DNA from 2 places in the Hymenobacter aquaticus genome. Region 2 is predicted to be linked to the other one. Evidence: riboswitches for the same ligand, from Rfam matches in the RefSeq annotation. Region 2 holds a riboswitch; the other holds the start of a gene.

What was found. Region 2 has a riboswitch for cobalamin ahead of E5K00_RS03635 (acyl-CoA thioesterase). Riboswitches for the same ligand answer to the same signal wherever they lie in the genome.
Region 1: it holds a riboswitch for cobalamin, as region 2 does, so the genes downstream of both, E5K00_RS16545 (TonB-dependent receptor plug domain-containing protein) here and E5K00_RS03635 (acyl-CoA thioesterase) in region 2, are expected to answer to the same signal.

What each region holds. Positions count from the first base shown of each region.
Region 1 is NZ_SRLC01000002.1:920,346-924,086, forward strand. It holds gene E5K00_RS16540 (YncE family protein) at 1-349, opposite strand, end outside; gene E5K00_RS16545 (TonB-dependent receptor plug domain-containing protein) at 390-2,345, opposite strand; cobalamin riboswitch at 2,507-2,734, opposite strand; gene E5K00_RS16550 (DNA-3-methyladenine glycosylase) at 2,839-3,441, shown strand.
Region 2 is NZ_SRLC01000001.1:894,040-897,780, forward strand. It holds gene E5K00_RS03630 (NAD(P)/FAD-dependent oxidoreductase) at 1-1,369, opposite strand, end outside; gene E5K00_RS03635 (acyl-CoA thioesterase) at 1,571-1,978, opposite strand; cobalamin riboswitch at 2,158-2,356, opposite strand; gene E5K00_RS03640 (MFS transporter) at 2,563-3,741, shown strand, end outside.

The DNA.
Region 1 (3,741 bases), on a different contig from region 2:
CGCTTTTCAGCTCCGGCAGGCGCACCACCTCAATCTTGTTGCTCTGCGTCACTACCACGTAGCCCACCGTATCCACTACGGCCATCGACTGCACGTTGTCGCCGAGGGGGCGGGCGTTGGCCGTTTTGAAGGCGTCCACGTCGGTTACCTTTTTCGAGGCCGTGTTGAAGATACTCACCGCACCGTTGGGCGTGTTGAAGTTGCCCTCATTCACGATGAAGACGTTGTTGGTGAGCTGCACGGGCTCGGGCTGGGTTTCCTCAGGGTCGCAGCTCAGCAGGGCCAGGGCCGAAAAGCCCAGCAGGGCCACCCGGATTCCGGCGGCAGGGGAAAGAAATTTGGAGAACATAACGGGGAAAAGGAGTGAATAAATCGGTAGAAAGCCGGTGCTAATGCCAGGCCACGCGCAAGCTTAGCTGAGCCGAGCGGGGCGGCATGGCCCGGTAGGCGTAGTTCTGGTACACGGCGTTGGTGAGGTTGTAGCCCTGGGCCAGCACCGTGAGCTGCCAGGCCGGGCGCACCACCACGGTGCGGGCCAGCGTGGCGTGCAGCAGCAGGTATGAGGGCAGAAAATCGGTGGCCGAGTTGTCGGTAAACCGATAGCCCGTCACGCTGAGCGTCGTGGTCAGCTGCCAGTGGCGCCAGGCTTGGTCGGTAGTCAGCACGCCGGTGTGCAGGGGCACGTAGCGCATCTGCCGGCCGGTGGGGTTCTGGTCGGTGGCGTAGCCCCTGGTTTTTTCTGCCTGTGTGAAGCTGTACGCCAGTCGGCTGCTGAGTCGGTACTGCCCGCGCTGCCACATCAGCCGGGTAGTAGCTTCCAGGCCCCGGGTCAGCACCTGGCGCAGATTCAGCGGGGTGCTGTAGTTGAGCGTGGGGTGCGTCGTCCAGTCGACCCAGTCGTTTACCAGCTGGCGGTAGGCCGTCAGCTCGGTTTGCAGGCTGGTGGCTGCCGTGGGCTGCCAGCGGTGCAGCAGGCCGGCTTCGTAGCCCAGGCTGCTTTCGGGCAGCAGGTCAGGGTTGCCGCCGGGCCGCCAGTACCGCTCGTTCAGGGTCGGGGCGCGGTAGCCGCGGGCGGCACTGGCTTTCAGGGTCAGCAGCTGGGTTGCGGTGCTTACAGCCTGCCACTCGGCGCCCACAGTCGGGGCCAGCGGCGGCCGGCGGCCCGGCACCACGGCCTGCCGCAGGTTGGCGCTCAGGTGCAGCCGGGGCCGCGGGTCGTAGCGCAGCAGGGCAAAGCCGGAAAAGCGGTTTTCGGTAATGGGCTGCCCGTAGCCATCGACTTCGGCCGCGAAATGCTGCGCTTCAGCCCCGGCGCGCAAGCTCAGGTTGGGCCGGAAGTTGGCGGTGTACTCGGCCTGGGCCTGGGTGGTGCGTACCCGCGAATTACTCACCAGGTTGCCGTTGAAATAGTTGAGCACGTCCTCAAACCAGGCCCCGCGCACCGACCACTCGGCGCGGCTGGCCACGTGGCGGTAGCCGGTCAGCAGGCGCCGGCTCTGGTCCCGCTCCCGGGCGTGGTCATTCACCGAGCCAATGGCGGGCTGAATGTGGCGGTTGGCGTCGGTCAGCCACACGGCGGCCATCAACTCGCCCTGCTGGCCCACCCGCAGGGTTGCATCCTGGGTCAGGCTCCACTGCGCAAAGTCGGCGTTGGGCTGCCGCCGTCTAATCGGGCCGTCGGCCGACAGGGAGTCGTAATAGAAGTCGTTGCGGGCTTGGCGGTAGGAAGCGGCGCCGCGCACGGCCACTTTCGCGTTGCTGAAGCTGCCTTCCACGCTGCCCGCCCGTAGCCCGAAGCTGCCCGCGTCGGCCTGCACCGTACCCCGCCCGCCCGCGCCCCACACCACCGGCGACGAGAGCAGCACCGCGCCGCCCACGGCCCCGGTGCCGTAAGCCGCGCCGGCCGGGCCGTACTGCACATCCACGCGGGTCGAGCCGTTGGTGGGGAACAGCGCAAAGTCGGCCTCGCCCAGGGAAGGCAGGTTGATGTTGAAGCCGTTCCAGAGCACGGCCGTGTGCCGGGCCGAGGTGCCCCGAATCGAAATGGAGGAAAGCTGGCCGGGCCCGTAGTTTTTCAGGTACACCGGCGTCTGGGCCAGCAGCACGTCGGCCAAGGTACCGGCCCGGTACTGCCCCAGCACGGCCGAATCCAGGGCCATGACGCGGCTGCCCACGGCAAACCGGCCGGGCCGGCTGCCCTGCACGCGCACGGTGGGCAGCTGCTGTAGCCGGGTTATGGCCCGCGCCGAGTCGGGCTGCTGGGCGGTGGCGGCCGCCGGCCACACCAGCAGGGCCAGCAGCCGGCCGGCGCGCTTCAGAAACTGTACACGGTATCCGTTAATCATCCGAACCAAATTTCCGGTTTAGGAAAATTCGGTTCAAAACCTCACGTACGGCCTTCCCGGCTGGGAAAAACCAACGCGAAGCCGAGCCTGAAAACAGGGAAATAGCCGCCCGTCAGAGCCGCCGCTGTCATCATTCTCCGCCTTTCACCCGAAAGCGCTGAACACTACAAAACGCATAGGCAGGTCTCCTGGCTTGCTTCGGGTAGGCCGCCTTCCCATTTCTCGGGTCATTCCGGCTAAAGAATGACCGTCGGCGAAACAGTGGCAGCAAGTGGGCCTACCAATACTAGAAGCGTACAGTTGCGGGGACAGCTCCGGAATTAAACCGGATTCCCTTTTCAGCCGCGCCCCCCAATCGGGGTCTGGCCACCTATAGCGGGGCAAAGATAGGGCGTTTTTGTAATGCGGAACCTAACCGTGGAGCCGGCCCCGCCGTTTGGGCAGAAACCGGCCCTTCGCGGCCCCGGCTTTTCCTGCTCCTTGCTTCTGCTCTATGCCCAAAATCCCGCTTGATTTCTACCGCGGCCCCGACGTCGTTCAGATTGCCCGCGACCTGCTGGGCAAGTACGTGTTTACCAACATCGACGGGGTGCTGACCGGCGGGCGGATCGTCGAAACCGAGGCCTATGCCCACCTCAACGACCAGGCCTGCCACTCGCACCTGGGCCGCTACACGGCCCGCACCAAAGTGATGTACGAGGCCGGCGGCGTGGCCTACACCTATTTGATCTACGGCCGCTACGTGCTGTTCAACCTCATTACCAACGAAGCCGGCAAGGCCGATGCCGTCCTGATCCGGGGCCTGGAGCCCACCGAGGGAGTCCCGGAAATGCTCTTGCGCCGCGGCCTGACGCAGCCCGCCCGCAACCTTACCGGCGGCCCCGGCCTGCTGACCCAGGCCCTGGGCATCACCACCCAGCACTACGGCACCGATTTGACCGGCAACCTGATCTGGCTCGAAGACCACCATGAGCCAGTGCCCGACGAGCTAATCGTAGCCAGCCCCCGCGTCGGTATCGACTACGCCGGCCCCGATGCCGCCCTGCCCTGGCGCTTCCGCCTGAAAGGCAGCCCCTGGACCAGCCCCGCGAAGTGACGTGGAGTATGTGGGAAATGTGCTAATGTGAAGGAATGTGCTCAGGTGCTAATGTGGGAAATGTGCTGAATGTGAAAAATAAAAAAGGCGTGTCATTGCTTCGCTCGCAATGACACGCCTCCGAAATGTGCTGAACGCCCTTATGTGAAAAGCCCTAACGTCAGAGCAGACGTTAGGGCTTCGTAGTAAAAGAACGGGTCATGCTGCGCAGAGGACGGCTTATTTCGTTCCTCGCAATGACACGCCTTTTTTATTTTTCACATTTCTTCCCATTCAGCACATTTCCCACATTAGCACCTT
Region 2 (3,741 bases):
CGTAGCCGGGAATCTTGCGGCCGAAGTTCTCGAAGCCCTGCCGCAGCCGGGCCGCCAGCCCCGGGCCCAGCACCTGGTCCATCGGCACCGACACGAGGCCGGGCTGGTAGGACGTATCCAGCAGTTCGGCGGAAACTTTGCCTTGCAGGAAGTCGCCCAGGCGCTGGGCGGGGGCCAGCTGGGTGTTGCCGGCCAGCTGGCAGGCGCGCTGCTCAATCTGCTGCTGCAAATGCAGGCCGGCCAGGGCGCCGTAGCGCTTCAGGTCCATGTCTTCCAGCTCAATGGCCGTCACGATGCCGGAGTTGGCGTAGCGCGAGTCGCGGCGGCTGGGGCTCATGCCGTTCACCACCACCTCGCCGGGCGCCGTGGCGGCCGGCACGATAAAGCCGCCGGGGCACATGCAAAACGAAAATACGCCCCGCTGCTTGCCCTGCCACTGGGTTTGGTGTACCAGCGAGTAGGATGCTGCCGGCAGCGGGCCCCGGTCGCGGCGGCGGTACTGGGCCTGGTCGATGAGCTCCTGCTGATGCTCGACGCGCACGCCCAGGGCAAATGGCTTGGCCTCGATGCGCACGCCGCGCCGGTGCAGCAGCTCGTAGATATCCCGGGCCGAGTGGCCGGTGGCCAGAATCACGCCGTCGGCTTCCAGGGCCGCGCCGGCGGCCGTCACCACCCCGCGCAGGTGGTTGCCGTCCAGAATAAGGTCCGTGACGCGGGTATCGAAGTGCACCTCGCCGCCGGCTTGCCGCACCGAGTCGCGCAGGGCGGCCACTACCAGCGGCAGCTTGTTGGTCCCGATGTGGGGGTGGGCATCGACCAGAATGTCGGTGGTCGCGCCGTGCTGCACCAGTATTTTAAGGATGCGCTGAATGTCGCCGCGCTTGGTGGAACGGGTGTAGAGCTTGCCGTCGGAGTAAGTGCCCGCCCCGCCTTCGCCGAAGCAGTAGTTGGAGTCGGGATTCACGAGGTGCTCCTTATTGAGCGCCGCTAGGTCGCGGCGGCGAGTGCGCACGTCTTTGCCCCGCTCCAGTATGATGGGTTTGATACCCAGCTCAATGGCCCGCAGCGCGGCAAACAAGCCCGCCGGACCCGCGCCCACAATCAGCACCGAGCGGCGCGCCCGGCTTACATCGGGGTACTGAAACCAGGGGCCGAATAAGTCGGTGGGCGGGGCGGTGCGCCAGATGTCGGCCCGCAGGCGCACCAGGGGCTGCCGGCCCCGGGCGTCGATGCTGCGCTTGCGCAGGTGCACAAAGTCGGCCTGGCCGGGCTGCAGGCCGGCGGCGGCCAGCAGGGCGCGGTAGCGCGCGTACTCGTCGTAGGCCACTTCCGGGGGAAGCAGGGCCTCAATTTCCTGTTTTTCGGACATAACGGGTGAAAGGTGTTTAGCCTTTAGACCTTCTTGGTAAAGGAGCTTTTCGGGGCAAAGATACGCAAGCCGGAGAGTTGTTCAGTGAATCGTCATGTCGACCAGCGGGAGACATCTCGCGTGCTGACGTCTGATTACTTATCAACGAAGCCACGCGAGATGTCTCCCGCTGGTCGACACGACAATTAATCACTAACCAAACTACTCGGCTGCAACGGCTTCGGGCAGAATCCGCACCGGGCGCTTTTCGTGGTCGATGGCCACGAAGGTGAACGTGCCCGTCACGGCTTTGGTGCGCTCCTCGGAGTACATCTGCTCCACGAACAAGTCGACGCGCACCTGCAGGCTGGTGTTGCCCACGCGCACCACGTTGCCGATCAGCTCGACGAGGGTGCCGCCGGGAATGGGGTGGGTGAAATCGACTTTGTCGCTGGACACGGTGACCATCTTCAGGCGCGAAAAGCGGGTGGCCGTGATGAAGGCCACTTCGTCCATCATGTGGAGCGTGGCGCCGCCAAAGAGCGTGTCGTAGTGGTTGGTGGTGTTGGGGAATACCGCTTTGAAAATACGCGTTTCGGCGCGGGCAATTTTCTCGTCGAGCGTGAGCATAGGACTGGGAAAAGGAGGAAAAGAAACGTCCTGCGGTCGATTTTTCCGGCCGCCCGTGCCCTATTCATCCTTATCGAGAAAAAGCAGCCCCAACGGCGGCCCGGCGCGCCAAAACGCCCGGCACCCGCCGCCCGAAACCCACCAGCACCCGACAAGGACCCCATAGCGCGAGGGCAGCCTTATCATTGCGGCGCGGGGCAGGTCTCCTGACTTATACCGGTTTTCACCGCCCTTCTCACCCCGGCTGGCAGGCGGAGCAATGGGCTGTAGCAGGGTGAAAACCAACTTGGTACTTACAGTAGCGCGTCTGTCCGGGATTCGCACCCGGTTCCCTATTAATTCCGGTATTACCCGGAAACCCTGCGCCGTCTGATTGAAATCAAACCAAGAACAACGGCGGCAAAGGTAGGAGTTTCGGCGGGCCGGGCTACCTTGGCCGGCTGTAGTAGCGCGAACTGTGTAGCTCGCGCCCCGGAACGACTGTTGTCCGACTGGCGCGGGGACGCGGACTACACAGTTCGCGCTACGTTCTTTTCCTCATTTCTATGTCCGAAACCCTTCCCGCCGCGCCGCCCGCCCGCAGCATGGCGTCCCGCATCCAGTCCATCGTCAGCGGCTCCATCGGCAACCTGGTGGAGTGGTACGACTGGTACGTGTACTCGGCTTTTTCCCTGTATTTCGCCCCCGCGTTTTTTCCCAAGGGCAACCTCACGGCCCAGCTGCTGAACTCGGCCGCCGTGTTTGCCGTGGGCTTTCTGATGCGGCCGTTGGGCGGCTGGCTGATGGGTGTGTATGCCGACCGGCACGGGCGCAAGGCGGCCCTGGTCGTGTCGGTGCTGCTGATGTGCGGCGGCTCGCTGCTGATTGCCCTTACGCCCGGCTACGAGCAGATTGGGGTGGCCGCACCGGTGCTGCTGGTGCTGGCCCGCCTGCTGCAGGGCCTGAGCGTGGGCGGCGAATACGGTACCTCGGCCACCTACCTGAGCGAAATGGCCGACAGCAAAAACCGGGGCTTCTTCTCCAGCTTTCAGTACGTGACGCTGCTGGGCGGGCAGCTGCTGGCCTTATCGGTGCAGCTGGTATTGCAGCGGACGCTGAGCGAGGCGCAAATGTACGGCTGGGGCTGGCGGGTGCCGTTCGTCATCGGGGCGGCGGCGGCCCTGGTGGCGCTGTATCTGCGGCGGCACATGGACGAAACCGACTCGTTTGTCAAGCAGGAGCAGCGGGCAGAAACGCAGCCGCAGGAGCCGGGTAAGCTGGAAGTGCTGCTGCGCTACCCCAAGGAAATCCTGACCGTGGTGGGCCTCACGCTGGGCGGCACCATCGTGTTTTACACCTTCACGACTTACGCCCAGAAGTTTCTGGTGAATACCGCTGGCTTCAGCAAGGCCCAGGCTTCCTGGATTTCCTTTGTCACGCTGGCCGTGGCCCTGGTGTTGCAGCCCTTGTTCGGAGCCTTGTCCGATAGGGTGGGGCGGCGGCCGGTGCTGCTGTTTTTTGGCGTCGGGGCCACGCTCGGCACCGTGCCGCTGATGACCCTGCTGGGCCGCGCCCATTCGGAATGGGCGGCCCTGGGCCTGCTCATCATTGCCATGATTATTATGAGCGGTTACACGTCCATCAACGCCGTGGTGAAGGCCGAGCTGTTCCCGACGGCCATCCGGGCCCTGGGCGTGGGGTTGCCCTACGCGCTGACCGTCGCCATTTTCGGGGGCTCGGCCGAGTACGTGGCGTTGCAGGCCAAGCAGCTGGGCGTGGAAACC